DNA from 4 places in the Streptomyces sp. NPDC028331 genome. Region 1 is predicted to be linked to each of the others. Evidence: riboswitches for the same ligand, from Rfam matches in the RefSeq annotation. Region 1 holds a riboswitch; each other region holds the start of a gene.
The links. A riboswitch is a leader RNA that binds a small molecule or an ion and turns the genes downstream of it on or off. The one in region 1 is predicted to bind cyclic di-AMP.
Positions count from the first base shown of each region.

Region 2: linked by a shared signal. The riboswitch ahead of ACZ4SW_RS03635 (transglycosylase family protein) and the one ahead of ACZ4SW_RS16020 (M23 family metallopeptidase) in region 1 are both predicted to bind cyclic di-AMP.
Region 3: linked by a shared signal. The riboswitch ahead of ACZ4SW_RS31715 (M23 family metallopeptidase) and the one ahead of ACZ4SW_RS16020 (M23 family metallopeptidase) in region 1 are both predicted to bind cyclic di-AMP.
Region 4: linked by a shared signal. The riboswitch ahead of ACZ4SW_RS00745 (transglycosylase SLT domain-containing protein) and the one ahead of ACZ4SW_RS16020 (M23 family metallopeptidase) in region 1 are both predicted to bind cyclic di-AMP.

Region 1 covers NZ_JBVHTR010000009.1:158,119-165,209, forward strand. Annotated here, with positions in the region: gene ACZ4SW_RS16015 (GntR family transcriptional regulator) at 135-830, opposite strand; gene ACZ4SW_RS16020 (M23 family metallopeptidase) at 1,034-1,786, opposite strand; cyclic di-AMP (ydaO/yuaA leader) riboswitch at 1,799-1,949, opposite strand; gene ACZ4SW_RS16025 (M16 family metallopeptidase) at 2,174-3,562, opposite strand; gene ACZ4SW_RS16030 (M16 family metallopeptidase) at 3,559-4,923, opposite strand; gene ACZ4SW_RS16035 (DNA gyrase/topoisomerase IV subunit A) at 5,235-7,091, shown strand, end outside.
Region 2 covers NZ_JBVHTR010000002.1:344,036-351,126, forward strand. Annotated here, with positions in the region: gene ACZ4SW_RS03620 (nucleoside triphosphate pyrophosphohydrolase) at 1-896, shown strand, start outside; gene ACZ4SW_RS03625 (cytochrome P450 family protein) at 893-2,194, shown strand; gene ACZ4SW_RS03630 (LysM peptidoglycan-binding domain-containing protein) at 2,377-3,402, shown strand; cyclic di-AMP (ydaO/yuaA leader) riboswitch at 3,602-3,768, shown strand; gene ACZ4SW_RS03635 (transglycosylase family protein) at 3,773-4,465, shown strand; gene eno (phosphopyruvate hydratase) at 4,856-6,142, shown strand; gene ACZ4SW_RS03645 (FtsB family cell division protein) at 6,244-6,774, shown strand; gene ACZ4SW_RS03650 (DUF501 domain-containing protein) at 6,882-7,091, shown strand, end outside.
Region 3 covers NZ_JBVHTR010000028.1:91,245-98,335, reverse strand. Annotated here, with positions in the region: gene ACZ4SW_RS31725 (PrsW family intramembrane metalloprotease) at 1-1,161, shown strand, start outside; gene ACZ4SW_RS31720 (aldo/keto reductase) at 1,250-2,194, opposite strand; gene ACZ4SW_RS31715 (M23 family metallopeptidase) at 2,275-3,288, opposite strand; cyclic di-AMP (ydaO/yuaA leader) riboswitch at 3,300-3,457, opposite strand; gene ACZ4SW_RS31710 (PP2C family protein-serine/threonine phosphatase) at 3,665-4,816, opposite strand; tRNA gene ACZ4SW_RS31705 (tRNA-Met) at 5,420-5,493, opposite strand; gene ACZ4SW_RS31700 (dihydrofolate reductase family protein) at 5,611-6,759, opposite strand; gene ACZ4SW_RS31695 (MarR family winged helix-turn-helix transcriptional regulator) at 6,860-7,091, shown strand, end outside.
Region 4 covers NZ_JBVHTR010000001.1:156,914-164,004, forward strand. Annotated here, with positions in the region: gene ACZ4SW_RS00735 (FAD-dependent oxidoreductase) at 1-601, shown strand, start outside; gene ACZ4SW_RS00740 (HAD family hydrolase) at 1,107-1,919, shown strand; gene ACZ4SW_RS00745 (transglycosylase SLT domain-containing protein) at 1,929-2,444, opposite strand; cyclic di-AMP (ydaO/yuaA leader) riboswitch at 2,449-2,649, opposite strand; gene ACZ4SW_RS00750 (polyprenyl synthetase family protein) at 3,411-4,421, shown strand; gene ACZ4SW_RS00755 (LolA family protein) at 4,727-5,947, shown strand; gene ACZ4SW_RS00760 (ABC transporter ATP-binding protein) at 5,988-6,986, shown strand; gene ACZ4SW_RS00765 (ABC transporter permease) at 6,973-7,091, shown strand, end outside.

The DNA of each region.
Region 1 (7,091 bases):
GGATTCGGAAGCGCCCGGATAAAACCGCACACGGCACACTGAAACAGCGCGCCCCGAATTTTGGGGAGCACACGGAAAACAGGCAGCCGAAAACAGGGCCGGTCGAATATCTCTCTTTGTATACGGCGCCCGTGTTAATGCCGGAGCGCCGACATGTTTACGGTGTGTTGCGAAGTCCTCACACGGTCCGCCCGGTCCCCCGCGCCGGGAAAGCGAAGCCGGTGCGCGGCCGTCGAGCGCTCCCTGTGCAGCGCCGTGATCGTCCGTGCCCGCTCGCTGTCCCCGCGCGCGACGGCGTCCACGATGCCGCCGTGCTCCGCCCAGGACTCCACGGGGTCGACCGGCGCGTCGACCGCGTACATCCATGCGATCTTGTGCCGCAACTGGGCCAGCGCCGAGGTCAGCGCGGGACTCCCGCAGGCCTGCGCCAGCGTCTCGTGGAACCAGCCTCCCAGGGAGCGCAGATCCTCGCTGCTACCCGTCCTGGCCCGCTCCTGGCCCAGCCTGACCAGTCCGCGCAGGACCTTCAGGTGGGCCTCGGTGCGCCGCTGCGCGGCCCGGGCGGCCCCCAGCGGCTCCAGCAGCAGCCGCATCTCCAGCAGGTCGGCGGCCTCCTGCTCGGTGGGTTCGGCCACGCACGCGCCCGCGTGCCTGCGGGTGACGACGAAGCCCTCGGCCTCCAGCGTGCGCAGCGCCTCGCGCACGGGAACCCGGGAGACGCCGTAGCGCCGCGCGAGGAGTTCCTCGGTGAGCCGGCTGCCGCGCTCGTAGACACCCGCGACGATGTCATCACGGATCGCCGTGCAGACCGAGTGCGCCGGAATACGCATGACCGACCTCCGCCTTAATCCCCGCGAAACGCTCCCGATTGACGCGTGTTCAACCGACTCTATTGCAGCGGGCCGGAATTTCCGACGGCGGGCCGGAATCCATGGATATTTTTTGGTCACACACCGTTCGAAAGCGGACGACGGCCCCCGCTGATCAGCGGGGGCCGTCGGAGTGCGGGGGCGCCTTTCGCGGGCGGAAGCGGTCAGAGGTTCACGCCGTGCGAGCGGAGGTAGGCGACGGGGTCGATGTCGGAGCCGTACTCGGGAGTGGTGCGGGCCTCGAAGTGCAGGTGCGGCCCCGTGGTGTTGCCGGTGGACCCGGAGAGGGCTATCTGCTGGCCCGGGGTGACCCGCTGGCCGACGGAGACGCCGATGGACGACAGATGGCCGTACTGGGTGTAGGTGCCGTCGTTCATCTTGATGACGATCTGGTTGCCGTACGCGCCGCCCCAGCCGGTCTGGACGACCGTGCCGGCGCCGACGGCGTGCACGGCCGTGCCCGTGGCGGCGTGGAAGTCGATGCCGGTGTGGGTGCCGGAGGACCACAGGGAGCCGCCGGTCTTGTAGCCGGTGGACACGTAGGAGTTGAAGACCGGCGGCACGAAGGCGTTGAGACGCCTGCGCTCGGCCTCGCGTGCGGCCCGCTCCTTGGCCTCGCGCTCCTGCCGGGCCTTCTCGGCGGCCTTCCTGCGTGCGGCCTCCTCGGCCTTCTTCTGCTCGGCGGCCTGCTTCTGGGCCGCGGCCTGTGCGTCGATCTGCTCGGCGACCGAGTCACCGAGGGTGACGGCCTGGATCAGTCCGGTCTGCTCGACGGGGGCGCCGGCGGCGAGCGCCGGGGTGGCCAGGGTGCCGATGACACCGGTGGTGGTGAGCGCGGCGACGCCCACGGCGTTCGCAGTCGTACGCTTCACACGGCTCGGGCGACGGTGCTTCCCGGTGGCGCAGATGAACGCCATGAAGTGGCTGGTCCTTTCCTTCCCTCTCGCCTACCGGGTTAGCTGACGGGTTCGGAGCAGGAAGGTCTCCTACGGGCTCGCGCCCGATTCACCCCAGGGACTTCGGGTTTGGGTCCCCGGCTCCCCTGGCTCGCGCCGTACGGGGACTCGGCGATGACTGTCCGGTGCCGCGGGTGCGGCGCACTGCCTGACGGACAGCCCGAATGACGCTAAGGGGACCGTCTTTCAATCAGCAAACGCAGAACGGGGTTTGTAGCGCATCCCACAGGGCAGAGAGGCAACCTCTGTGGCAATACGGACAAACCCCTCAACGGGCAGGGCCCCGGTGACACGGGAAGTCACCAGGGCCCCGGGGCCGGCACGGCGCACGCGCGCGTGCGGTGCGTTCTATTCGGCCGCCACCACGGTCACTTCTCCGATGCCGAGCGCCTCGACGGGCTCCTTGATCTGCGCGGCGTCGCCCACCAGCACGGTGACGAGACGGTCCACCGGGAACGCGTTCACCACGGCCGCGGTGGCCTCCACGGTGCCCGTCGCGGCCAGTTCCTGATACAGCGTCGACTGGTAGTCGTCGGGCAGGTGCTGCTCGACCTGGTCGGCGAGCGTGCTCGCGACGGCCGCCGCCGTCTCGAACTTCAGCGGCGCCACGCCCACCAGGTTCTGCACCGCGACGTCACGCTCGGCGTCCGTCAGTCCCTCGGCGGCGAGGGTGCGCAACACCTTCCACAGGTCGTCGAGCGCCGGGCCGGTGTTGGGCGTGTCGACGGAGCCGCTGATGGCGAGCATCGCGGCGCCCGTGCCGTCCGGCGCGGAGCGCAGTACCTGGCCGAACGCCCGCACCCCGTAGGTGTAGCCCTTCTCCTCGCGCAGGACGCGGTCCAGGCGGGAGGTGAGGGTGCCGCCGAGGCAGTAGGTGCCGAGCACCTGGGCGGGCCACACGCGGTCGTGACGGTCGGGCCCGATCCGGCCGATCAGGAGCTGCGTCTGGACGGCGCCGGGACGGTCCACGATGATCACGCGACCGGTGTCGTCGGCGGTCACCGGGGGCACCGGGCGCGGCCCCGCGGGCGAGCCCGTCCAGGCGCCGAGGGTGTCGCCGAGGAGGGCGTCGAGATCGATCCCGGTGAGGTCGCCGACCACGACCGCGGTGGACGTCGCGGGGCGCACGTACCGCTCGTAGAAGGCGCGGACGGCCGCGGCGTCGATGGTCGCGACCGTCTCCTCGGTGCCCTGACGCGGACGCGACATCCGCGAGGACGCCGGGAAGAGCGACTTGGACAGCTCCTTGGCGGCGCGGCGGGCCGGGTTGGCCGTCTCGTGCGGGATCTCGTCGAGGCGGTTGCGCACCAGGCGCTCCACCTCGCTGTCCGCGAACGCCGGCGCCCGCAGGGCGTCGGCGAGCAGCCCGAGCGCCTTGGGGAGGCGGGAGGCGGGCACCTCCAGGGAGAGGCGGACGCCGGGGTGGTCGGCGTGCGAGTCGAGGGTGGCGCCGCAGCGCTCCAGCTCGGCGGCGAACTCCTCGGCGGAGTGCTTGTCGGTGCCCTCGGAGAAGGCGCGCGCCATGATCGTCGCGACGCCGTCGAGGCCGGCCGGCTCGGCGTCCAAAGTCGCGTCGAGGAGCACCTCGACCGCGACGACCTGCTGGCCGGGACGGTGGCAGCGCAGCACGGTCAGGCCGTTGTCGAGCGTGCCGCGCTCGGGCGCCGGGAACGCCCAGGGCTTGGCCTCGCCGGGCTGGGGCTGCGGGTGGAACTCCATGGTCGCGAGCTCGGTCACTTCGCCGACTCCTCGGTCTCGTCGGTGGTCTCGGCTGCTTCCGGGGCCTCGGCCTCGGCCGCGACCGGCTCGTACACGAGCACCGCGCGGTTGTCGGGGCGCAGGCGGGCCTTGGCGATCTCCTGCACCTCCTCGGCGGTGACCTCGAGCACGCGCTTCACCGCGGTCAGGGCGAGCTGCGGGTCGCCGAACAGCACCGCGTACCGGCACAGTTCGTCGGCGCGGCCCGCGACCGTGCCGAGCCGGTCCAGCCACTCGCGCTCCAACTGCGCCTGGGCGCGTTCCATTTCCTCGTCCGTCGGGCCCCGCTCGGCGAACCGGGCGAGCTCCTCGTCGATCGCGGCCTCGATGACGGGCACCTCGACGTCGCCGGAGGTCTTCACGTCCAGCCACCCCAGGGAGGGCGCGCCGGCGAGACGCAGCAGGCCGAACCCGGCGGCGACGGCGGTGCGGTCGCGCCTCACGAGCCGGTTGTACAGGCGGGAGGACTCGCCGCCGCCGAGGATGGTCAGCGCCAGGTCGGCCGCGTCGCACGCGCGCGTGCCGTCGTGCGGCAGCCGGTAGGCGGCCATCAGCGCGCGCGCCGGGACCTCCTCCTCGACGACCTCGCGCAGCTCCCGGCCGATGACGTCGGGCAGCGAGCCGTCGCGCGGGGCGGGCTTGCCGTCGTGGGACGGGATGGACCCGAAGTACTTCTCGATCCAGGCGAGGGTCTGCTGCGGGTCGATGTCGCCGACGACGGACAGCACCGCGTTGTTGGGCGCGTAGTAGGTGCGGAAGAACGCGCGCGCGTCCTCCAGGGTGGCCGCGTCCAGGTCGGCCATCGACCCGATCGGCGTGTGGTGGTAGGGGTGGCCCTCGGGGTACGCGAGGGCGGTCAGCCTCTCGAATGCGGTGCCGTAGGGGACGTTGTCGTAGCGCTGGCGGCGCTCGTTCTTCACGACGTCCCGCTGGTTCTCCATCGACTCGTCGTCCAGCGCGGCGAGCAGGGAGCCCATGCGGTCGGCCTCCAGCCAGAGGGCGAGCTCGAGCTGGTGGGCGGGCATGGTCTCGAAGTAGTTGGTGCGCTCGAAGCTGGTGGTGCCGTTGAGCGAGCCGCCCGCGCCCTGCACCAGCTCGAAGTGGCCGTTGCCCTTGACCTGGGCGGAGCCCTGGAACATCAGGTGCTCGAAGAGGTGGGCGAGACCCGTGCGCCCCTGAACCTCGTGCCGGGAGCCGACGTCGTACCAGAGGCACACCGCCGCGACCGGGGTCAGGTGGTCCTCGGAGAGCACCACGCGCAGGCCGTTGGCCAGGCGGTGCTCGGTCGCTGTCAGGCCCCCGGAGCCTGCCTCGGCTGTGGCCGTGTGACCCATGGGCATGTACGTCCCTTCGATCGAGGAAGCTGTCGCGGAAACCGCGTTTTCCTGCCGGTGCTGTCACTGTATGCAAGCGTGCCGACCGGTGGCGAAGTTCCCGGGCGGCGTACGCCGAGAGCGAGACCATGATTACGTGGGGTGGGGGATCCCCGCGGTTGACGCGTACCCGGGGTCGGGCCGGTCGTGATCGTCGCCGGGCCGGTGCACGGCCCCCTGGGACGGGCCCTGGTCCGCGTTGTCGGTGGGTCGGTCCACAATGGTCGGCGTCAGATTCGTTTCCATGCCCAGCACAGACGGTGAAGGAGCCGGCAGCGATGGCCCGCCGCAGCACGAAGACCCCGCCACCCGACGACTCGTACGAGGAGAAGATCCTCGACATCGACGTCGTGGACGAGATGCAGGGCTCCTTCCTCGAGTACGCCTACTCGGTCATCTACTCAAGGGCCCTGCCGGACGCCCGCGACGGCCTCAAGCCGGTGCATCGGCGGATCGTCTACCAGATGAACGAGATGGGCCTGCGCCCCGACCGCGGCTATGTGAAGTGTGCCCGCGTCGTCGGCGAGGTCATGGGTAAGTTGCATCCGCACGGCGACGCGTCGATCTACGACGCCCTGGTGCGCATGGCCCAGCCGTTCTCGATGCGCGTGCCACTGGTCGACGGCCACGGCAACTTCGGCTCGCTGGGCAACGACGACCCGCCGGCCGCCATGCGGTACACCGAGTGCCGCATGGCCGAGGCGACGAGTCTGATGACCGAGTCGATCGACGAGGACACCGTCGACTTCGCGCCCAACTACGACGGCCAGGAGCAGGAGCCGGTGGCGCTGCCCGCCGCCTTCCCGAACCTGCTGGTGAACGGCTCGTCGGGCATCGCCGTCGGCATGGCGACCAACATGCCGCCGCACAACCTGCGCGAGGTGATCGCGGCCGCCCGCCACCTGATCAGGTACCCGAACGCGGATCTCGACGCCCTGATGAAGCACGTCCCGGGGCCGGACCTGCCCACCGGCGGCCGGATCGTGGGCCTGTCCGGGATCCGCGACGCCTACGAGAGCGGCCGCGGCACCTTCAAGATGCGGGCCACGGTGTCGGTGGAGGACGTGACGGCGCGCCGCAAGGGCCTGGTCGTCACCGAGCTGCCCTTCACGATCGGCCCGGAGAAGGTCATCGCCAAGATCAAGGACCTGGTCGGTTCGAAGAAGCTCCAGGGCATCGCCGACGTCAAGGACCTCACCGACCGGGAGCACGGCCTGCGCCTGGTCATCGAGATCAAGAACGGCTTCGTGCCGGAAGCGGTCCTCGAGCAGCTCTACAAGCTGACGCCGATGGAGGAGTCCTTCGGCATCAACAACGTGGCTCTGGTGGACGGCCAGCCGCTGACGCTGGGCCTCAAGGAGCTCCTCGAGGTCTACCTGGACCACCGCTTCGACGTGGTGCGCCGCCGCTCGGAGTTCCGCCGCGGCAAGAAGCGCGACCGTCTGCACCTGGTCGAGGGCCTGCTGACGGCGCTGGTCGACATCGACGAGGTCATCCGCCTGATCCGGTCCAGCGAGAACTCCGCGCAGGCCAAGGAGCGCCTGATGGAGCGCTTCTCGCTGAGCGAGATCCAGACGCAGTACATCCTCGACACGCCGCTGCGCCGTCTGACCAGGTACGACCGCATCGAGCTGGAGGCGGAGAAGGACCGGCTCAACGCCGAGATCGAGGAACTGACCCGGATCCTGGACTCGGACGCCGAGCTGCGCAAGCTGGTCTCCAACGAACTGGCCGCGGTGGCCAAGAAGTTCGGCACCGACCGGCGCACGGTGCTGCTGGAGTCCTCCGGTGCCGCCCCGACCGTTCCGCTGCAGGTCGAGGACGCCCCCTGCCGGGTGCTGATGTCGTCGACGGGCCTGCTGGCGCGCACGGCGAACAGCGACCCCTTCGAGGAGGACACCGACGGCAAGCGCGCCAGGCACGACGTGATCGTCTCCGCCGTACCGGCGACGGCGCGTGGTGAGGTGGGCGTGGTGACGTCCGCCGGGCGGCTGCTGCGGGTGAACGTGATCGACCTTCCGCAGCTGCCGGAGACTGCGACGCGGGCGAGCCTGTCCGGGGGCGCGCCGGTCTCGGAGTTCGTGTCCCTGGAGGCGGACGAGACGGTGGTCTGCCTGATGACGTTGGACGAGTCG
Region 2 (7,091 bases), on a different contig from region 1:
CCGCCTGGCAGGCGCTGCACGCCGCCGACCGGGTCCTGTGCGCGGACGGCGCGCACCCGCAGCTTCCCTATCTGCGCGAGGCGGGCATAACGGTCGAGGAGGCCGCGCCGGGCGCGCAGGACCTGGTCGACGCCTGCGCCGGCGGCCGTACGGTGGTCGTCGTCGCCACGGGCGAGGGAGAGCCCGCCCTGACCGACGGCCTCGCACGCCTGGCCGGATCGGGCCGCGTCCGCATGCCGGAGCTGGAGCTGCTTCCCGCCTCGTACGACCTCCCGGGCGCCCGCCTGCTGGACCTGGTGCAGGTCATGGACCGCATCCGCGCCGAGTGCCCCTGGTCGTCCCGGCAGACCCACCTGGGCCTGGCCAAGTACGGCATCGAAGAGGCGTACGAACTGGTCGAGGCCATCGAGGCGGGCGACCGCGAGGAGCTGCGGGAGGAGCTGGGCGACGTCCTGCTCCAGGTCGTCTTCCACGCCCGGATAGCCGAGGAGCACCCTGAGGCGCCCTTCTCCATCGACGACGTGGCGGGCGGCATCGTGGCCAAGCTGATCCACCGCCACCCGCACGTCTTCGGCGACGAGACCGCGACGACACCGGAAGAGGTCAAGGAGCACTGGCTGCGGACGAAGGCGGCCGAGAAGCGGCGCACGTCGGTCACGGAGGGCGTCCCCCTGGGCCAGCCGGGCCTCGCCCTCGCCGCGAAGCTGCACTCCCGCGTCCGCACGGCGGGCCTCGACGTCCCGCTCCCGCAGGGCGAGGGGATCGGCTACGAACTGCTGGCCCTGGCCGCACGCGCGGAGGCGGAGGGAGTGGACCCGGAGGCGGCCCTGCGCGCGGCGGCACGCGCGTACCGGGACGCGATCCGGGAGGTGGAGAGCGGGGGCCCGAAGCAGTGACCGGCCAGACCGCATCCCCCGCACCCGAGCTGTTCACCTGGGAGTTCGCCGCCGACCCCTACCCCGCCTACGCCTGGCTCCGCGAGCACGCCCCCGTGCACCGGACGAGGCTGCCGAGCGGGGTGGAGGCCTGGCTGGTCACCCGGTACGCCGACGCCAGGCAGGCGCTGGCCGACCCCCGGCTGAGCAAGAACCCGGCGCATCACGACGAGCCCGCGCACGCCAAGGGCAAGACCGGCATCCCCGGCGAGCGCAAGGCCGAGCTGATGACGCATCTGCTCAACATCGACCCGCCGGACCACACCCGGCTGCGCCGGCTCGTCTCCAAGGCCTTCACACCGCGGCGTGTCGCCGAGTTCGCGCCGCGGGTCCAGGAACTCACCGACCACCTCATCGACCGGTTCGCGGCCCGGGGCGAGGCCGACCTCATCCACGAGTTCGCCTTCCCGCTCCCCATCTACGCCATCTGCGACATGCTCGGCGTCCCGCGCGAGGACCAGGACGACTTCCGGGACTGGGCCGGGATGATGATCCGGCACGGGGGAGGGCCCCGGGGCGGCGTCGCCCGGTCGGTGAAGAAGATGCGCGGCTACCTCGCCGACCTCATCCACCGCAAGCGGGAGGCGCTGCCCGCCGAACCCGGGCCCGGCGAGGACCTCATATCCGGGCTCATCCGCGCCTCCGACCACGGCGAGCACCTCACCGAGAACGAGGCCGCCGCGATGGCCTTCATCCTGCTCTTCGCCGGGTTCGAGACCACCGTCAACCTCATCGGCAACGGCACGTACGCGCTCCTCGGGCACCCCGGGCAGCGGGCCCGTCTGCAGCGGTCCCTCGCCACCGGGGAACGCGACCTGCTGGAGACCGGCGTCGAGGAGCTGCTGCGCTACGACGGCCCTGTGGAGCTGGCCACCTGGCGGTTCGCCACGCGGCCGCTCACCATCGGCGGGCAGCACATCGCCCCCGGCGACCCCGTCCTCGTCGTCCTGGCCGCCGCGGACCGGGACCCGGCGCGGTTCGCCGACCCGGACGTCCTCGACCTGGCCCGCCGCGACAACCAGCACCTCGGGTACGGGCACGGCATCCACTACTGCCTGGGCGCCCCCCTGGCCCGCCTGGAGGGACAGACGGCGCTCGCCACGCTCCTGACCCGCCTGCCGGACCTGCGCCTCGCGGTGGACCCGGCCGAACTGCGATGGCGCGGCGGACTCATCATGCGGGGCCTGCGCACGCTGCCCGTGACGTTCACACCGGTTCCGGAGAAAGGTCACGAACCTCCCGCGGCCGTCCGCACATGACACGGCGAACACGCCGATGGTCACAAGAAGGTGACAGGATCTCACCTCTGTGATCTTCACGTGATCTACGCTGCATTAACTTGTGACAAGCGATCTGGTGCCGATACGTTCACGCAGCAACGCGGCGGTCCGCACGTCACGGCCGCCGCGTCGGTCGATGCTGTCGTGTGAAAGGCAACCGCATGCTCTCCGGGAACGGTCGTCACCGTCGCCCCCGTCAGGCTCCGGCTCTCCTCGTCGCGGCGGGGGTGACCGGATCAGCGATCGCGATCCCGCTGCTCGGCGCCACCGGCGCGAGCGCGGCCACCGGCACCACCTGGGACCAGGTCGCGGACTGCGTCAGCGGCGGCTCGTGGAGCGCGGACACCGGTAACGGCCGCTACGGCGGGCTGCAGTTGACGCAGGACGAGTGGGACAAGTACGGCGGTCTCGACTACGCGCCGAGTCCCGACCAGGCGAGCCGCTCGCAGCAGATCGCCGTCGCCGAGAAGGTCCTCGCGGCCCGGGGCGTGTCGGTCTGGGGCACCTGCGGTCTGCTGAACGGCCTGAGCAAGGACTCCGGTCCCGCCGACGTCGACACGGGTGTCGCCGGTGACCCGTCGTCCAGCAGCGGATCGTCCTCCGGCTCCGGGCTGGATTCCGGGCTGGACTCCGGCCTGGGGCTGTCCGACTCGTCCGGGTCATCGGCGGCGGCCACTCCGTCGGCCTCTTCGTCCGCCTCCTCCGCTTCGCCCTCCTCGCCCTCCTCCGCCTCGTCGTCGCCCTCGTCCTCGTCCGGGAAGTCGAGCGCCGACCCCACTCAGAGTGCGCAGGGGTCCGGCGGTACGCCGACGGCCACGACGAAGAGCGGCGAGTCGGACAAGTCGGAGCAGAACGACGCACCGTCCGGCGCGAGTTCGACCGAGGCTTCGGGCGCCGGCCGTCATCGGGGCGACAGTGCCGACGAGGGGGCCGCGGACGGCCGTACCGGGGACGCATCCGGTCGGCATGCCTCACGCGACGCGGCCGGAGCGCGCGACACCGTCGACGGCTCGTACCTCGTCCGCCCCGGCGACAGTCTGTCGTCCATCGCCGACTCCCTTGCCATCGGCGGGGGATGGGCGATGCTCTACGAGGCCAACAAGCAGACGGTCGGTGCCGACCCGAACCTCATTCTCCCCGGTCAGAGCCTTGCTCTCGACGCCGGCGCGAGTGGCGGGTCGTCCTGAACTGCCCCTTGTGAGGCGGAAGTTCGCGACCCACTTCGATCCGGAATGTCCTGTTTGGTGAAAGTGAGATATGGGTCTCATAAGCCCTGATCGTCTTTGAAATTCCGGGGATCGACTGCTTACGGTCGTGATCGCTCGCCACAGCGAGCCCCTGCGGTCGCAACGCCGAATCCTGCCAGCGGCCGTACGGGAACAGTCGTCGCGTCAAGCGCCGTAGGCAGGAGCGGGGGACCCAAGGTAGGCGCCGCGTCCGGGAGTTGACCGGAAGCGGCTCGGGGTGAAGCCGCGTCCCGCAAGGGATGCGGCCGGGCAACTCAACCGGCCCGAACCCGACAGCTCACCTCGCAGGCGTCGGTGAGGGGAACGAACCATGCTGTGTTCCGGCAACGGCAAGCACCGCCGCCCGTCCAAGGCCACCCGTGCCGTCGCGCTCGCCGGCGTCGCCGGCGCCGCGATCGCCGGCCCGCTCCTCGCGGCCGGGAACGCCTCCGCCGCCACCGCCTCCCAGTGGGACGCGGTCGCGCAGTGCGAGTCCGGTGGCAACTGGCACATCAACACCGGCAACGGCTTCTACGGTGGTCTGCAGTTCACGAACTCCACCTGGGCCGCGTACGGCGGCACCTCCTACGCCTCCCGCGCCGACCTGGCCACCAAGGGCCAGCAGATAGCCGTCGCGGAGAAGGTCCTCGCGGGCCAGGGCAAGGGCGCCTGGCCGGTGTGCGGCAAGGGCCTGACCAACGCCACGTACAACGGCGCCGCGGCCACCGGCTCGTCGAGCGGTGCCAAGAGCGCCCCGAAGAGCACCACCACTCGCTCGACCGAGCAGCAGGCGGCCAACCGCTCCGCGCACCGCACGGCCCCGAAGAAGACCGTCACCACCCCGACCGGCCAGAAGGTCAAGAAGGGCGACGGCGAGTACAAGGTGGTCAAGGGCGACACCCTCAGCTCGATCGCCACGAGCCACCACGTCCAGGGCGGCTGGAAGAAGCTGTTCGAGCTGAACAAGGACATCGTCCAGAACGCCGACCTGATCTACCCCGGCCAGCAGCTCCACCTGAAGTGACGGCCACCCGGTAGCCGGGTCACCCCCGTCCCCACGGGCTCCCCGCTCCGGTGCGTGTTCCCCCCGTACGCACCCGGAGCGGGGCTTTTGCTGTCCGGCCCCCCTTCGCCGTCCGGCCCCCTTCGCCGTCCAGCCCGCCCGTTGCCTGCCGCCCCGCCCCCCCGTTGCCACCCGCGCCCGTTGCCGCCCGTCCTCTTCGCCGTCCGGCCGCGTGGATTTCACCGATGCTTTCCCCCGCCCTTTGTTCCGCGGGGGAACAATGTGTACCGTCACCCTGTCCACGGGACGGTCGGTAGGCCGACCGGCAGCCCGGGGCGGTTAGGCTCTAGTCGCAAGGCACAGCCGTAAGGCACACAGCCCCGCACTTCCAGCGTCACATCCAAGAAGGAGATGCTCGTGCCGTCCATCGACGTCGTCGTAGCCCGGGAAATCCTGGACTCCCGAGGCAACCCCACGGTCGAGGTCGAGGTCGGCCTCGACGACGGCAGCACGGGTCGTGCCGCCGTCCCGTCCGGCGCCTCCACCGGCGCCTTCGAGGCCATCGAGCTGCGTGACGGTGACCCCAACCGTTACCAGGGCAAGGGTGTCGAGAAGGCCGTCCTCGCCGTGATCGAGCAGATCGGCCCGGAGCTGGTCGGCTACGACGCCACCGAGCAGCGTCTGATCGACCAGGCGATGATGGACCTGGACGCCACCGACAACAAGGGCTCCCTCGGCGCCAACGCGATCCTCGGCGTCTCCCTCGCCGTCGCCCACGCCGCCTCCGAGGCCAGCGACCTGCCTCTGTTCCGCTACCTGGGCGGCCCGAACGCGCACCTGCTGCCGGTGCCGATGATGAACATCCTGAACGGCGGCTCGCACGCCGACTCCAACGTGGACATCCAGGAGTTCATGATCGCCCCGATCGGCGCGGAGTCCTTCTCCGAGGCGCTGCGCTGGGGCACCGAGGTCTACCACACGCTGAAGAAGGTCCTGAAGAGCAAGGGCCTGTCCACCGGCCTCGGCGACGAGGGCGGCTTCGCCCCGAACCTCGGCTCGAACCGTGAGGCCCTCGACCTCATCCTCGAGGCCATCAAGGAGGCCGGTTACGCCCCCGGCCAGCAGATCGCCCTCGCGCTCGACGTGGCCGCCTCCGAGTTCTACAAGGACGGCAAGTACCTCTTCGAGGGCAAGGAGCGCTCCGCCGCCGAGATGACGGAGTACTACGAGGAGCTCGTCGCGGCCTACCCGCTCGTCTCCATCGAGGACCCGCTGTTCGAGGACGACTGGGCCGGCTGGAAGGTCATCACCGACAAGCTCGGCGACAAGGTCCAGCTCGTCGGCGACGACCTGTTCGTCACCAACCCCGAGCGCCTGGCCCGCGGCATCGAGGAGGGCGCGGCCAACGCCCTGCTGGTCAAGGTGAACCAGATCGGTTCGCTGACCGAGACCCTGGACGCCGTCGAGCTGGCCCAGCGCAACGGGTTCAAGTGCATGATGTCCCACCGCTCCGGCGAGACCGAGGACGTCACCATCGCCGACCTGGCCGTCGCCACCAACTGCGGCCAGATCAAGACCGGCGCCCCGGCCCGCTCCGAGCGCGTCGCCAAGTACAACCAGCTCCTGCGCATCGAGGAGATCCTCGACGACGCCGCCGTGTACGCCGGCCGCTCGGCGTTCCCGCGCTTCAAGGGCTGAGTGGCACAGGGCCGGCGTTCAGCCGGTCGTACGTACGTCCCCGTACTCGGTCCCGTACCGTGTGCGGGGACGTACGCACGTATGAAGGGGAGGCGGGAGACATGGCCGGCAAGGACCGCGACCGGTTCTCCACCGCGACCAGGCTCCGGCTGCTCGGCGAGCAGACCGCGGCCCGGGTCTACCGCTCCCAGACCAGACGGCAGGCCCGCCGCTCCCGGCTCACCGGCCGGGCGGCACTGCTCGCGCTGGTGCTGTGCTCGCTGATCGTCGCGCTCGCCTATCCGATGCGGGAGTACGTCTCCCAGCGGACGGAGATCTCCGACCTCCAGCGGCAGCAGGAGCAGGCCCGCAAGCGGGTCGAACAGTTGCGTGACCTGAAGGCGCGCTGGCAGGACGACGCGTACGCCGAGCAGCAGATCCGGCAGCGGCTGCACTACGTGATGCCGGGGGAGACCGGCTACATCGTGATCGACCCGGACGCGGTCAAGCAGTCGCGCGCCGACCGCACGACGGCCGTACGCCCCTGGTACGCCGACCTCTGGGACGCCGTCGACAAGGCCGACAGGGCGGGCAGCGCGGACCGGGCCGACGGCCCGGCCGCTGATCGCTCCGCGCCGCTGACGCGCCCGTGACGCACCGGGAGCGGCACCCATGACGCACCGTGACACGCCCAGGGCGGCGCCCCCGACGCACCGCCCATGACGCACCGTCCATGAGAAAGACAGCCTGAAAGAGAGCCATGGAAACCCCTCCGCCGCCCACCCCGCGCACCGAGCCGACGGACGCGGACATCGAGGCCGTCCGGCAGCAGCTCGGGCGCCCCCCGCGCGGGCTGCGCGCGATCGCGCACCGGTGCCCGTGCGGGCAGCCGGACGTCGTGGAGACGGCGCCGCGGCTCCCCGACGGCACCCCGTTCCCGACGACGTACTACCTGACGTGCCCGAAGGCC
Region 3 (7,091 bases), on a different contig from region 1:
GTGGCGCCCGGACCCTGGCGGAACCTGATCTTCGCCTTCGCCTGGGGCGCGTGCGCCGCGGCGCTCATCGCGATCGTCGCCAACAGTTTCGCCACCCGGTGGATAGCCACCGCGACCGCCGACCCGCACAGCGCCGACACGCTCGGGGCGACCCTGATAGCGCCGATCGTCGAGGAGTCCGCGAAGGCCGCGGCCGTCCTGCTGGTGTTCCTCTTCCGCAGACGGGACTTCACCGGGATCGTGGACGGGGTGGTGGTGGCCGGCGTCACCGCCACCGGCTTCGCCTTCACCGAGAACATCCTGTATCTGGGCACGGCCTTCGGCACCGACCAGATGAGCGGGGGAAGCGGGCTGGCGTCCGTCACGGCCGCGACCTTCTTCGTCCGCGTGGTGATGTCGCCCTTCGCGCACCCGCTGTTCACCGTGCTCACCGGCATCGGCTTCGGGATCGCCGCGCTGTCCGCGGAGCGCCAGCGGGTCCGGCGGGTGCTGGCGCCGCTCGGCGGGCTGCTGCTCGCGATGGGCATGCACTCCATGTGGAACGGGTCGTCCACGTTCGGCCAGTACGGGTTCTTCGCGGTCTACGCGTCGTTCATGGTGCCCGCGTTCGGGCTGCTGACCTGGCTGGTCATCTGGACGCGCCAGCGGGAGCTGCGGACGGTGCGGGAGGAACTGCCCGCGTACGCGGTCGCCGGGTGGATGGGGCCGGTGGAGCCGTTCGTGCTCGGTTCGATGCGGGCGCGGAGGCTGGCACGGGAGCACGCGAGGCAGCACCTGGGGAAGGCCGCGGCGCGGTCGGTGGCGCAGTACGAGGCGTACGCGACGTCGCTGGCGTTCCTGCGCCACCGGGGGCGCCGGGGGCGGGCGGGCGCCGATTTCGCCGTACGCGAGGGGGAGTTGCTGACCGAGCTGTGGGCCCGCCGGGAGGTGGCGCGGCCGGCGCTGGAGTATGCGGCACGGACGACGATGCCGGTGGCTCCGCCGGTGTGGCCCGGATACGGGAACGTGCCCCACCAGAGGGCCCCGCACTACGGCCCGGCGGCCCCGTACTACGGCCCGACTGCCCCGCACTACGGCCCGACCGCGCAGCACTACGGCCCGACCGCCCCGCACTACGGCCCGGCGGCGCCGTATCCGGAGTACAACCCGTATCGCTCCTAGGAGTTGCGGCCGGTGCCGCACCGCCGGATCTCGCCGGCCGGCCGGTCTCCGTGCGCAGCGGGACGGAGACGGCCGGCGGTCTGCCCCGCTACGCCGACGCCTGCGTCAGCTTGGCCACGTCCTCGTCCGTCAGCGTCAGGTCCGCCACGGCCAGCAGCGCCGGAAGCTGCTCCACCGTCCGCGCCGAGGCGATGGGGGCCGTGACCGTCGGCTGGGCCGCCAGCCAGGCGAGCGCCACCGTCGGGATCTCGGCGCCCCGGGCCTCGGCGACCTCGTCCAGGGCCGTCAGGACCCGCTGCCCGCGCTCGGTCGCCAGGTGCTTGGCCGCGCCCTGGGCACGCGCCGACTCCACCGTCGTACCCGGCCGGTACTTGCCGGTCAGGAAGCCGGAGGCGAGCGCGTAGTACGGGACCGCCGAGAGCCCCGCGCGGGAGGCGACATCCTGCAGCGCGCCCTCGTAGGTGTCGCGCGAGACCAGGTTGTAGTGCGGCTGCAGCGCCACGTACCGCGCCAGGTTCTCGCGGTCGGAGAAGTCCAGGGACTCCTGCAGCCGCTCGGCGGAGATGTTGGAGGCGGCGATGGCGCGCACCTTGCCCGCCTTCACCAGCTCGTCCAGCGCGCCGATGATCTCCTCGACCGGCACCTCCGGCTTGTCGTAGTGCGTGTAGTAGAGATCGATGTAGTCGGTGTCCAGGCGGCGCAGGGACGCGTCGGCCGCGGCCTTGATGTTGGCGGCGGTCAGGCCCTGGTAGTCGGGGTGCTGGCTGACCTTGGTCGCGATGACCACGTCGGAGCGGTTGCCGCGCGCCTTGACCCACTTGCCGATGATGGTCTCCGACTCGCCGCCCTTGTTGCCCGGCGCCCAGGCCGAGTAGACGTCGGCGGTGTCGATGAAGTTGCCGCCCGCCCGGGCGTAGGCGTCGAGGACGGCGAAGGACTGCGTCTCGTCGGCGGTCCAGCCGAAGACGTTGCCGCCGAGCGACAGCGGGAAGACCTCGAGATCGGACGAACCCAGCTTGCGAAGAGAAGTCATGCTCTACGCCAACGCCCGGACGGGACGGGCGTCTTCCGCGAAGCCCGCAAAGATCCTGTAAACGGGCGCGCCTTGGGGCGTCAGGGGTTGATCCCCTTGCTCTGCAGCCACGCCATCGGGTCGATCGCGGCGCCGCCGTTCGGGTGGACCTCCAGGTGCAGGTGCGGTCCGGTGACGTTGCCGGTCGCGCCCACGCGGCCGATGACGTCGCCCGTGCTGACCTTCTGCCCGACCGTGACGCTGATCGACGACTGGTGGCAGAACCACAGCTCGGTGCCGTCGTCGAGGGTGAGGATCGTGCGGTAGCCGTACGCGCCGGCCCAGCCCGCCTCCGTGATCGTGCCGCTGTGGATGGCCTTGATGAGCGTGCCGGTGGGCGCGGCGAAGTCCAGGCCGGTGTGGTAGCCGGAGGACCACATGCCCCCGGCGTCACCGAAGCGGGAGGTCAGGGTGTAGGACGAGGTCGGCAGCGAGTACTGCTGGGCGAGTTTCGCCAGCCGCGCGGCCTCCTCCGCCTTCTTCTGCTGGGCGGCGGCCTTGGCCCGCGCGTCGTCCTGCGCCTTGGCCGCCGCGGCGGCGGCCTTCTTCACGGCGGCGTCCTCGGCGGCCTGCGCGGCCGCCCGCGCCATCCGGTCCTGCTGGGACTCGGCCTGCTGCATGATCCGGGCGCGCAGCGCCTCGCCCGCGTTCTTCGCACCGGCGGTGTCGGTGGCGTCGGTCCGGCCTACGGTGCTGAGCGCGGTGGCCGAGCTCTTGGGGGCGCCGGAGTCCTCGCCGATGAGCGCCTTGGCGGAGTCCGTGACCGAGGAGAGGTCCGGCAGGGATATGGACACCGGCGGCTTGCCGGACTGCGCGGTGGCCATGCCGCCCGCGCCGACGGCCGCGATCACGCCGACGCCCAGAACGGTGGAGCTGCGGGCGAGCCCGCCCCCGCGCTGCTTGGCGACGCGGTGCCGGCCGCGGACGGGACGGACGGAGTCCTCGGTGGGATTCCACTCCTCCCAGGGGCCCTCGTCGAGGCCGGGGGCGACGTCGAGCGTCTGGGTGCCGTTCGGGGCGAACGAGGTGCTCTGGGCAGGCCGGTTGAACGCCACGTGGGCGCACTCCTTTCCTTCCGTCTCGCCTACCGGGTTAGCTGACGGGTTCGGAGCAGGAAGGTCTCCTACGCGCGTATACCGGCCGTGCGAACACGGCGATATCCGCTCGATTCACCCCAAGGTGGTGGTTCCCCGGCTCCCTCGCGGGATTCGGCAGGCGCGCACGGAGCCGTCTCTGGTGACGGCTGGGACGACCGCGCTGCGTTATCGAACGTTAATAGACGCGGGGCCTGTATTCCAAGCTGTTCGGACAGATCCGTTCAAGCCGCTGGCCAGGACTTTCACGGCCTGAAGGGAGAAAAAGGGGCGAGTCGCCCCGGCCTCAGAGACCTCACCGGTATTGACAGTATGTCAGTTGTTATGCGCAGGGGCATCACTCACTCACCGTCTGTGAGCGCGCCCGGAGGCGGGCGCGCCTGCGCACGGCCAGCAGGGCCATGTCGTCCGTGCCGCGGCCGCCGGTGTGCCGGGCGACCTCCCGGGTGACGGTGCTCAGCAGGGCGCCCGGGCCGGGGAAGACCCGCCCGGCGAGCCGGACGGCGGGGTCGTAGAACCGGCCGTGGGCGTCCCGTGCCTCCGAGACTCCGTCGGTGTAGAAGAGCAGCGTCGAGCCGGGCGGGAAGTCCCACTCCTCCGCCCGGTCGGGCCAGACGCCTAGGTCGCCCATGCCGAGCGGCAGCGCGGCCTCGGTGCCCTGCAACTCGCGCAGAGAGCCGTCCGGGTGCAGGAGCAGCGGAGCGGGGTGGCCGCGGTTGACGATGCGGACGACTCCGGAACCGTGCGGGATCTCGGCGAGCACCGCGGTGGTGAACCCCTCGGACGCGTCGGGCCCCTCGCGTCCGGCGCGGTCACGCGACAGCGCCCGCTCCAGGCGCCGGGCGACGGCCTCGAGCGTCGGCTCCTGCTCGGCGGCCTCCCGGAAGGCGCCGATCAGGACGGCCACGGCGGTCACGGCGCCCATGCCCTTGCCGCGCACGTCGCCGACGACGAGCCGTACGCCGTGCGGGGAGTCCTGGACGGTGTACAGGTCACCGCCGATGAACGCGTCGGCCTGGGCGGCCTCGTAGCGGGCGGCGATGTCCAGCCCGGCGATCCGGGCGGCGGGCTCGGGCAGCACCGCGCGCTGCGCGGCCTCGGCGATCTGCCGGGCGGAGGCGAGGCGGGCGACGTTGCGGCGGACCAGCACGTTGATGAGGACGGCGAGGGCGGCGACGGTGACGACGGTGGCCACCTCGGTGATCTCGCCCGCCCGTCCGAGCACGCCGAGCCCGAGACGGACCCCGACGACCACCACGACGGCCGTCACGCCGGTGAGGACGGTGCCCCGCAGCGGGAACAGGGGCGCGGCGACGAGCGGCGCGGCGGTGAAGAGGGGGCCGGCCGTGTAGTCGGAGGGAGCGAAGAGGTCGAAGCAGACCCCCGCGACGATCAGCAGTCCGGGCAGGGCGCGCAGGAACGCCCGCGCGTACGAGATCCGCCGCTCCCGGGCCTCGGCCTCCGCGTCTCCCTCTCCGTACGCCGACACCGGGACTGTTCCGGGGACGGGCGTGGGGGTGGGGAGGGGGGTGGCGGAGGCCCCGGGCGGGCCGGGGAGCCCGGAGTCGCCGGGGACTCCCGGGTCCTCAGGGACTCCGGGGTCCTCACGGACTCTGGAGGCGCCGGGGTGGCCGGACGCGCCGACGAGTCGGCCGCGTCGCTGGTCGGTGCGGCCGGGGAGGCGCCCGCCCCGCCGGTCGTCGCGGTCGAAGAGGCGTCGGACCGGCGGGTCGCGGTCCTCGGTCCCCCGCTCACACGACTCATGGGCCCCACGGGGCCATTGGGACACCTGGGACTGGGACATCTGGGACTGGGACACCTGGGACTGCTGACATTTCCGGGGCCCTTGGGACCGCTGGGACCCCTGGGATCCGTGCGACTCCTCGTCGTCAGGATCGTCCCGCTCCCATGACCACCGCTCGCCTGCTTGCTGCGCCACCCGTCCAGGCTTCCCGGAAGGGCGGCGGGGGGCGACCGCTGTGGGCCGGGCGGAGTAGCCGCCGCAGGGTGAAGGAGGGGGCCGGGGAAACACCGAGGGGCCGGGACGCACCGAGGGCCGGAGCCCTTTCGGACTCCGGCCCTCGGCCTTCAGTAGCGGGGACAGGATTTGAACCTGCGACCTCTGGGTTATGAGCCCAGCGAGCTACCGAGCTGCTCCACCCCGCGTCGGTGATTCCAGTGTACGCCATGCGCGCGACAGGTTGCGCACGCATTCCACCCCCACGGCGTCCCACCAGCGGAATCCGGCCCGACGCGAGGCCGCCCGGCCCCGGTTCTACGCCGTCAGGAACGGGCGCCCGGGGGCAGCAGATGGGCGTTCGGGGCCTTGGCGCGGTCCTCGAACTCCGGCAGCAGCACCACGTCCACGCCCGCCGCCGCCAGCACCGCGTTCCCGTCCGCGGACGCGACGAACGTGTCCGGTTCCCGCCAGGCCGTCACCACCCGTCGTACCCCCGCCTCGGCGATCAGCCGGGCGCAGGGCGCGGGCCGGGAGGCGCGGCGGGCGCACGGTTCGAGGCTGCTGTACACCGTCGCCGAGGCCAGCCGCGGATCAGCGGCATCCAGCTTCGCCAGCGCCGCCTCCTCGGCGTGGACCACGGGATCGCCGCCCTCCCGTGAGTGGCCCCGTGCCAGTTCCGTGCCGTCGGCCGCGACGACCACCGCGCCGACGCTGAAGGCGGTCCGGGACGGCGGGCACTGTGCCGCCAGCTCGCAGGCCACCTCCAGCCACCGCCGGTCCGCGGCCGAGGCGAGCGCCCCGGTGCCGGGCGCGGTGGGCGCGTACCGCATCAGCACGACGTCCCCGACCGCGCGCGTCTCCACCAGCCGCATCCGCCCGGGCGGGTACGCGCCGTGCCCGAACATCCGCGGGGCTTCCGGCTCCCCGACGAACAGCGGCGCCACCACGAGCTGCACCTCGTCCGCGAGTCCCTGCTGGAGCAGTCGCGTGTGCACGCTGCCGCCGCCCTCGACCATCAGCCGCCGTACGCCCTTGACGTCCCCGAGGTGATCGAGCACGGCCCGCCACTCCACCTCAGGGCCGAGCGGGACCACCTCCACCTCCGCCGGCAGCAGACCGCGCAGCCGCCGGGCGCCCTTGTTCGTCGTGTAGACGGTCTTCGCGCCGCCCGTGTGCCAGAAGCGGGCCTCGGGATCCAGGTCCCCGGACGCGCTCACCGTGACCTTCAGCGGATACTCCGGCAGCCCGGCGGCGAGCCGGGCCGCCCGGCGCTCGGCCGAGTAGACCAGTAGCCGGGGGTTGTCGGTGCGCAGCGTGCCCGCGCCGATGAGGATGGCGTCGCTGCCCGCCCGCACCTCGTCGACCCGGTCGAAGTCCTCCGGACCGGACAGCAGCAGCCGCTCGGGCCCGGTGTCGTCCAGGAAGCCGTCGAGCGAGACGGCGGCGGACAACAGGACGTAGGGGTGGGCCATGGCGGCGCTCCTGGGGTCGGGATCATCCGGTGCACGGGACGGGCTCGGTTCAGCCTGGTTCAGCTTGGTTCAACTTTTAAACAATAACTACACTGCCAGTATGACGACCCGCTGGCTCACCCCCGAGGAAATGCGCGCCTGGCGCTCGTACCTGGCCGCGTCGTGGCTCCTGGAGGACGCGATCGACCGGCAGCTCCAGCAGGACGCCGGCATGCCGCACCTGTACTACTCGGTCCTGGCGAACCTCTCCGAGGCGCCCGGGCACCGTATGCGCATGACCGATCTCGCCGAGGCGCTGAAGATCACGCGCAGCCGGCTGACGTACGTGGTCA
Region 4 (7,091 bases), on a different contig from region 1:
GGCGGGCGCACGGGTGCGCGTGGTGGCGCGCGGACGGGGCCGGGTCGCCTTCGGCGCGCCCCCGTGGGACCAGCCGAAGCTGCGCCCCGAGTCGCCCTTCGGGCGGGCCTGGTCCCTGTGGGCGCTGAGCTACTACCCGCACCCCTACCGCTTCCTGCCCGCCGAGACCCGCCACTACCTGGTGCGCCGCGTCCTCGGCCCGCTCGGCGCGTGGTGGCTGCGCGACCGCTTCCAGGAGAACGTGCACGTGCGCGAGGTCGAAGGGATCATCCGTGCGTCCGTCGCGGACGGCGGCCCGGTCCTCATGGTCCGGACCCACACGGGCCGCACGGAGGAACTGACCGCCGACCACGTCATCGCCGCGACCGGCTACCGCGTGGACATCTCCGCGATGGACTTCCTGGGCCACGAACTGCGCACCCGGCTGGCGGTGAGCCGGGGTACCCCGAAGCTCGGCGCGGGCTATGTGTCCTCGGTCCCGGGCCTGTACTTCACCGGGCTGCCGGCGGCGGCCTCGTACGGGCCGGTGATGCGGTTCGTCTGCGGCACGGAGTTCGCGTCGCCGCGCCTGGCCAGGCACTTGGCAGCGGCCCACGGCTGACAGCGGCGGGCCGCTGGGCCCGGTTGGCCACCGGGCCTTGGCCGGTCACCGGGCCTTGGTCGGCCGCCGGGCCCCGGGCGGGCAGCCGGGCCCCGGCCGGTCACCGGGCCGCCGGGCCTTGGTTGGCGGCCGGGCCCTGGGCGGGCCGCCGGGCCCCGGCCGGTCACCGGGCCTCGGCGGGTCGCCGGGCCTCGGCCGGTCACCGGGCCTCGACGGGCCAGGGGTGGCCTCAACGGGCCACGGCACCTCGGTCGGTCACCGGACCACCGCGTGGTCCTTCCCCGGGAAGGGCCACGCCGGGGCGGCGGTCGCCTGCCGCGGGGGCGTGCGGAACGGGGCGCGAGCGTTCGACCGGCGCGCCCACAACGGTTGTCGGACCGGAGGCCGACGAATGCGCGGCCGGGCTCCGGACACCGCCCGCGAGGTCGGCCGGTTCCCGGTGGGTGGCCGGACGACGGCTGGTTCCCGGTGAGTCGGGGGAGCGTTCCATCCGTATTCTCTGATCATGGCCGCACCCCTCGCATATTCACTCATCGCCACTGACCTGGACGGGACGCTGCTGCGCGGTGACGACACGCTCTCCGACCGGTCGAGGGCCGCGCTGACGAGGGCCGCCGCGGCGGGCGCGCAGCACCTCGTGGTGACGGGCCGTCCGGCGCCGAGAGTGCGGCCGCTGCTCGACGACCTCGGCGGCAGGGGGCTCGCGGTGTGCGGGCAGGGCGCGCAGGTGTACGACGCCGGCGCGGACCGGTTGCTGTTCTCCGTCACCCTGGACCGGGAGTTGGCCGAGACCGCGCTGGGCAAGATCGAGGCCGAGGTGGGGCAGGTGTACGCGGCCGTCGACCAGGACGGCGTGGACGGGCTCACGCTCATCGAGCCGGGTTACCGGATGCCGCATCCCACGCTGCCCGCGGTGCGGGTCCAACGGCGCGACGACCTGTGGTGCGCGCCCATCAGCAAGGTGCTGCTGCGGCACCACGCGCTCACCGACGACGAGTTGGCGACGGCGGCGCGCAGCGCGGTCGGCTCGCTGGCGACGGTCACCATGTCGGGGCCCGGCACCGTCGAGCTGCAGCCGTGCGGCATCACCAAGGCGACGGGGCTGGCGCTCGCCGCCGAGTACCTGGGCCTGGGGCCGTCCGGGACCATCGCGTTCGGCGACATGCCGAACGACATCCCGATGTTCGACTGGGCCGCCCACGGCGTCGCCATGGCCAACGCCCACCCCGAACTCAAGGCGGTCGCCGACGAGATCACCAAGTCGAACGAGGACGACGGCATCGCCGTCGTCCTCGAACGAATCTTCGCAGGCCGCTAGGCCTCAACCTCAGTACGCGCTGTGCACGTTGTCGATCGAGCCGTACCGGTGGGCGGCGTAGTTGCACGCGGCCGTGATGTTCGCCACCGGGTCGTAGATGTTCCAGGACGTGCCCGGCACGTGGTACGCGCGGAAGGTCGGGTCGATGACCTGGAGCAGGCCCTTGGACGGGATGCCCATCCGGGCGTTGGAGTCCCACAGGTTGATGGCGGACGGGTTGCCCGACGACTCACGCATCACGTTGCGGTAGATGCCGTAGTAGGAGCCGGGAATCCCGTGCTGCCGCATGACCACCAGGGACTGGCGGATCCAGCCGTCGAGGCCGGCGGCGCGCGTGGGGGCGGTCTGGGCGGTCACGGCCTTGGTCGCCGCGGAGGCGGGGGTGGCGGCGGAAGCGCTGGTCGCGCCCAGGAGCGGGAGGGCGAGAACGGCGGCACCCGTTCCCGCGGCGGCGAGGGCACGGGTGAGGCGCGCGGCCGTGGAGCGGCGGTCCCGACGGCGTGCGGGCAGGGCGAAAGCGGGCATGTCGTAGTCCTCTCCAACGCCTGCGAGGTGAGCTGTCGGGTTCGGGCGGGGAGGTGCCCGGCCGTGTCCTCGGTGTCGAGGGCTCGGCTTCACCCCAAGCCGTTCCGGCGCTGTGTCCGTTCCGGCGACTTACCTGGGTCCCCCGCTCCTGCCGTGGTGGGTTGATGGGCTCGCGAGCGGCGGCAGGATTCGGCGGTCCGCTCGGATCGATTGGGAAGGTATGCGAGAGCACATGTCCGAAACAAGCCGTGAAGTCACACTGCAAGGGAAATGACCTTGAAATGCGGGAATAAGGGATGTGATCCAATTTGTTGACCGGAGTTCAACTTGGCAGAAGCAAAGCGGAAGTTGAGATTCCGAAGACGCCGCCGCGCCCTGCAGGGGCGTGAGCTAATTCACTCGCGTGTTTCTTGATCGTTACTCGTCATTCAAGAGGTCGGGACGGCAAATCGGGCAAAAAGGCCGAGGGTTGTCGCTCGCCTGACGGATTTCTGGAGTAAATACCCACAATTCGGACACGCCTCCGTGTCCGCGCGCATCACATTCCGGGACCGGGAGGCGTGACCGGCGTCACTCGTCGTGCGGTACGGCTGTGCGCGCGCCCGCGCTCCCCGGTTCAGCCGCTTCCCGGGAGCCGGATGTGCGCCCGGCCGGGTGACGGCGCCGGCCGGGTGACGGCGCGGGGCGGGACGGCCGGGGGCGACCGGGTGCGGGCGGTCATGTCGCTCCAAACCCGCTCGTATCACCTGATCAAGAACATGCCGCTCGTGATCCGATACGGCCCGGCCTGGAACAGCGGGCACTCGTGGTGATCGAAACCTGACCGGATACGCTGACTTGAGTGATGGCGGCGACAGATCGACAAACTCAGTGAGCCATGTCGACGGGCGACGTCATCGACCAAGTGACCGACCTCGCTACCGACCGTGTGATCGTCAGCAGACGTCAGCAGACAGGAGACCTCACGTGACCGTCGTCGGGCCGTTCGGGCTGAGCGTGCGGGACCAGGCTCTGGAAGCCGATGTCCAGGCCGGATTGGCCGCTGTCGAGGAAGGGCTGCTCGACGCCACGAAGAGCGAGGTGCCCTTCATCACGCAGGCGGCGCAGCACCTCGTGCACGCGGGCGGGAAGCGGTTCCGGCCGCTGCTCGTGATGCTCGCGGCACAGTTCGGCGACCCGTACGCGCCGGGCGTCGTCCCCTCGGCCGTCGTCGTCGAGCTCACCCACCTCGCCACGCTGTACCACGACGACGTGATGGACGAGGCCGAGGTGCGCCGCGGGGTGCCCAGCGCGAACAGCCGCTGGGGCAACTCGGTGGCGGTCCTCACCGGCGACTTCCTGTTCGCCCGCGCGTCCCACATCCTGGCCGACCTCGGCCCCGAGGCGGTCCGTATCCAGGCGGAGGCGTTCGAGCGGCTCGTCACCGGCCAGATCCTGGAGACGGCGGGCCCGCGGGACGGCCGTGACCCGGTGGAGCACTACCTGGACGTCCTCGCCGGCAAGACGGGCTCCCTGGTGGCGGTGGCATGCCGCTTCGGCGCGATGATGTCGGGCGCCGACGAGACGGTCGTGGACGTGCTCACGCAGTACGGCGAGCGTCTCGGTGTGGCGTTCCAGCTCGCCGACGACGTCCTGGACATCGCCTCCGACAGTCACGAGTCCGGCAAGACCCCGGGGACGGACCTGCGCGAGGGCATCGCCACCCTGCCGGTCCTGCGCCTGCGTGAGCGCGCGCAGCGCCACGGGCTGCCGGAGGACGTCGCCCTGTGCGAGCTGCTGGAGTCCGACCTCACGGACGACGCCCGCCACGCCGAGGCCCTCGCCCGCCTCCGGGTCCACCCGGCCCTGGAGCAGGCCCGCCGTGACGCCGTCCGCTACGCGGAGGACGCCCGCTCGGCCCTCGCCCCGCTGCCCGACAACGGCGCGAAGGCGGCCCTGACGGAGTTGTGCGACGCGGTGGTGCACCGGGCCGGGTGACGCCCGGCGCCCCGTACCCCGCCCGGCGTGAGCCGCGTCACACGTCGCTCGGCGCTCCCTGACGACCCCTACGGGTGGGGCACCGCGCCCCGCCCGTCATGTCATACCCCAGAAGTACGCGGAGTTGGCCCCGCGGTCTGACGCTTCTCTTCCGCCGATTTGGTCCTATGGAGAGGACCACCTCACACGAATCCGGGTGAGAATGGCGGCGTAGGGGGTGGGGGCGTCCCCCGGCTCGAGAGAAGTCGAGAGCTCGGGGAGTGCGCAGACGACAGGCCGCCGCCGATGACGGAGGTAAGGCACACATGGCACCGTACGAATCCGACGACAGCGCACCCACCGGGGAGGTCGAGGACGTACGCGACGGCCGGCGCAGGGCCGCGCGGTACGTCGTCCCGGTCACGGTGGTGGGCGTGGCGGCGGCGACCATCGGGCTCGTCCCGGCGTTCGCCGGATCAGGGGACCCCGACCTGCCGAAGATCAGCGCGCAGCAGCTCATCGAGAAGATCTCCAAGTCGGACGTCCAGCGGATGTCCGGCACGGTGACGATCAGCACGGACCTGGGCCTGCCCGACCTGGGCGGCCTGGAGAACAGCCTCGCCTCGGGTGCGCTCTCCCAGGGCGGGCAGAGCAAGGGCGACTCGGCCGCCGACCCCAGCTCCAAGCTGCTGGAGCTGGCCTCCGGCACCCACACCGTGCGGGTCGCCGCCGACGGCCAGGACAAGCAGAAGCTGTCCCTCATCGAGAAGGCCGCCGAGTACAGCGTCATCCGCAACGGCGACCAGGTGTGGGCGTACGACAGCGCGTCCAACCAGGCCTACCACGCGACCGGCGCGGGCGAGCACAAGAGCGACCGGGCGGCGCCGAAGGACGTGCCGGCCACGCCGCGGGACTTCGCCGATCAGGCCCTGAAGGCGGCCGACAAGACCACCTCCGTGACGGTCGACGGCACGGCGCAGGTCGCGGGCCGGGACGCCTACAAGCTGCTCATCCGGCCGAAGCAGTCGGGTACGACGGTCGGCGCGATCAGCATCGCGGTGGACGCGAAGACCGGACTGCCGCTGAAGTTCACGCTGACCCCGGCCAAGGGCGGCGCGGCGGTGCTGGACGTGGGCTTCACCCAGGTCTCGTTCGCCAAGCCGGCCGCGTCGACGTTCGACTTCACGCCGCCCAAGGGCACGAAGGTCACCCAGGGTGACGACGCCAAGGCCGGGCACGAGGCACCGCGCAAGGAAACCGGCGGGACGCCCTGGGGCAGCGCGCCGAAGACCCTCGGCGAGGGCTGGAACGCCATCTATGTGTTCGACACCGGCAGCAAGGGCGGGGTGCCGTCCGGATCGCCGTCCGGCGACGGCGCGGCCTCCGGCTTCCTCAACTCGCTCGGCGACCACGTCACGGGCAAGTTCGGCTCGGGCACGGTCTTCTCCACCCGCCTGGTCAACGCCCTGATCACGGACAACGGCAAGGTGTACGCGGGCGCGGTCACCAAGGACGCGCTGGTCAAGGCGGCGAACGCGGGGAACTGACCCCCGTACGGCGTACGGACGAAGGGGAGCGGAACAGTCCATGGAGGAACTGCCCGCCGCGGAAGCGGAGTCGGACGACTCATCGGCACGGGCGGCGAGTGACCCGCAGGCACCGGTCATCGCCACCCGCGCCCTCACCAAGCGCTACCGCGGCGGGCAGCTCGCCGTGGACGGGCTCGATCTGACCGTCCCGGCGGGCAGCGTCTTCGGCTTCCTCGGGCCGAACGGCTCCGGCAAGACCACCACCATCCGCATGCTGATGGGCCTGATCGAGCCCACCTCGGGTTCGGCACGCGTGCTGGGGCGGCCCATGCCCCGGGCCTCCCGCGCCGTGCTCCCGCACATCGGCGCCCTCATCGAGGGCCCGGCGCTCTACGGATTCCTCTCCGGCCGCGACAACCTCCTGCGCTACGACGCCGCCGACCCCACCGCCGACCCGCGCACCCGGCGTGCCCGTGTCGCGGCCGCCCTGGACCGGGTCGGCCTCACGGCGGCCGCGGGCAAGAAGGCGAAGGCGTACTCCCTGGGCATGAAGCAGCGCCTCGGTCTCGCGGCGGCCCTGCTCCAGCCCCGCAGACTCCTCGTCCTGGACGAGCCGACCAACGGCCTCGATCCGCAGGGCATGCGCGAGATCCGCACCCTGATCAGGGAACTGGCCTCCGACGGCACGACCGTCTTCCTCTCCTCCCACCTGCTCGACGAGATCGAGCAGGTCTGCACGCACGCGGCCGTGATGGCGCAGGGCCGGCTGATCGCGCAGGGTGCGGTGGCGGACCTGGTGGCCGGGGCGCGCGGACGTCTGGTCGTGACCACCCCGGACATGACCGACGCGGCACGCGTCCTGAAGGAACAGGGCGTGGCCGACGTGGTGGTGGAGGAGAACCGGGTGACGGCCGAACCCCCGGACCGGGAACTTTCCGAGGTGAACGCGGCGTTGGTCACGGCGGGAGTCCGCGTACGCGGCTTCGGCGTCGAACGTGCCTCCCTGGAGGACGCGTTCGTGGCGCTGACGGGGGAGGGGTTCGATGTCGCAGGCTGAGGCGGCCGGGGCGCTGCGCCGGCCGAGCCCGCTGTGGACGTTCGGCCTGCTGCGCAGCGAGCTGGTCACCACGTTCCGGCGCTGGCGCACGCTCGCCCTGCTGGC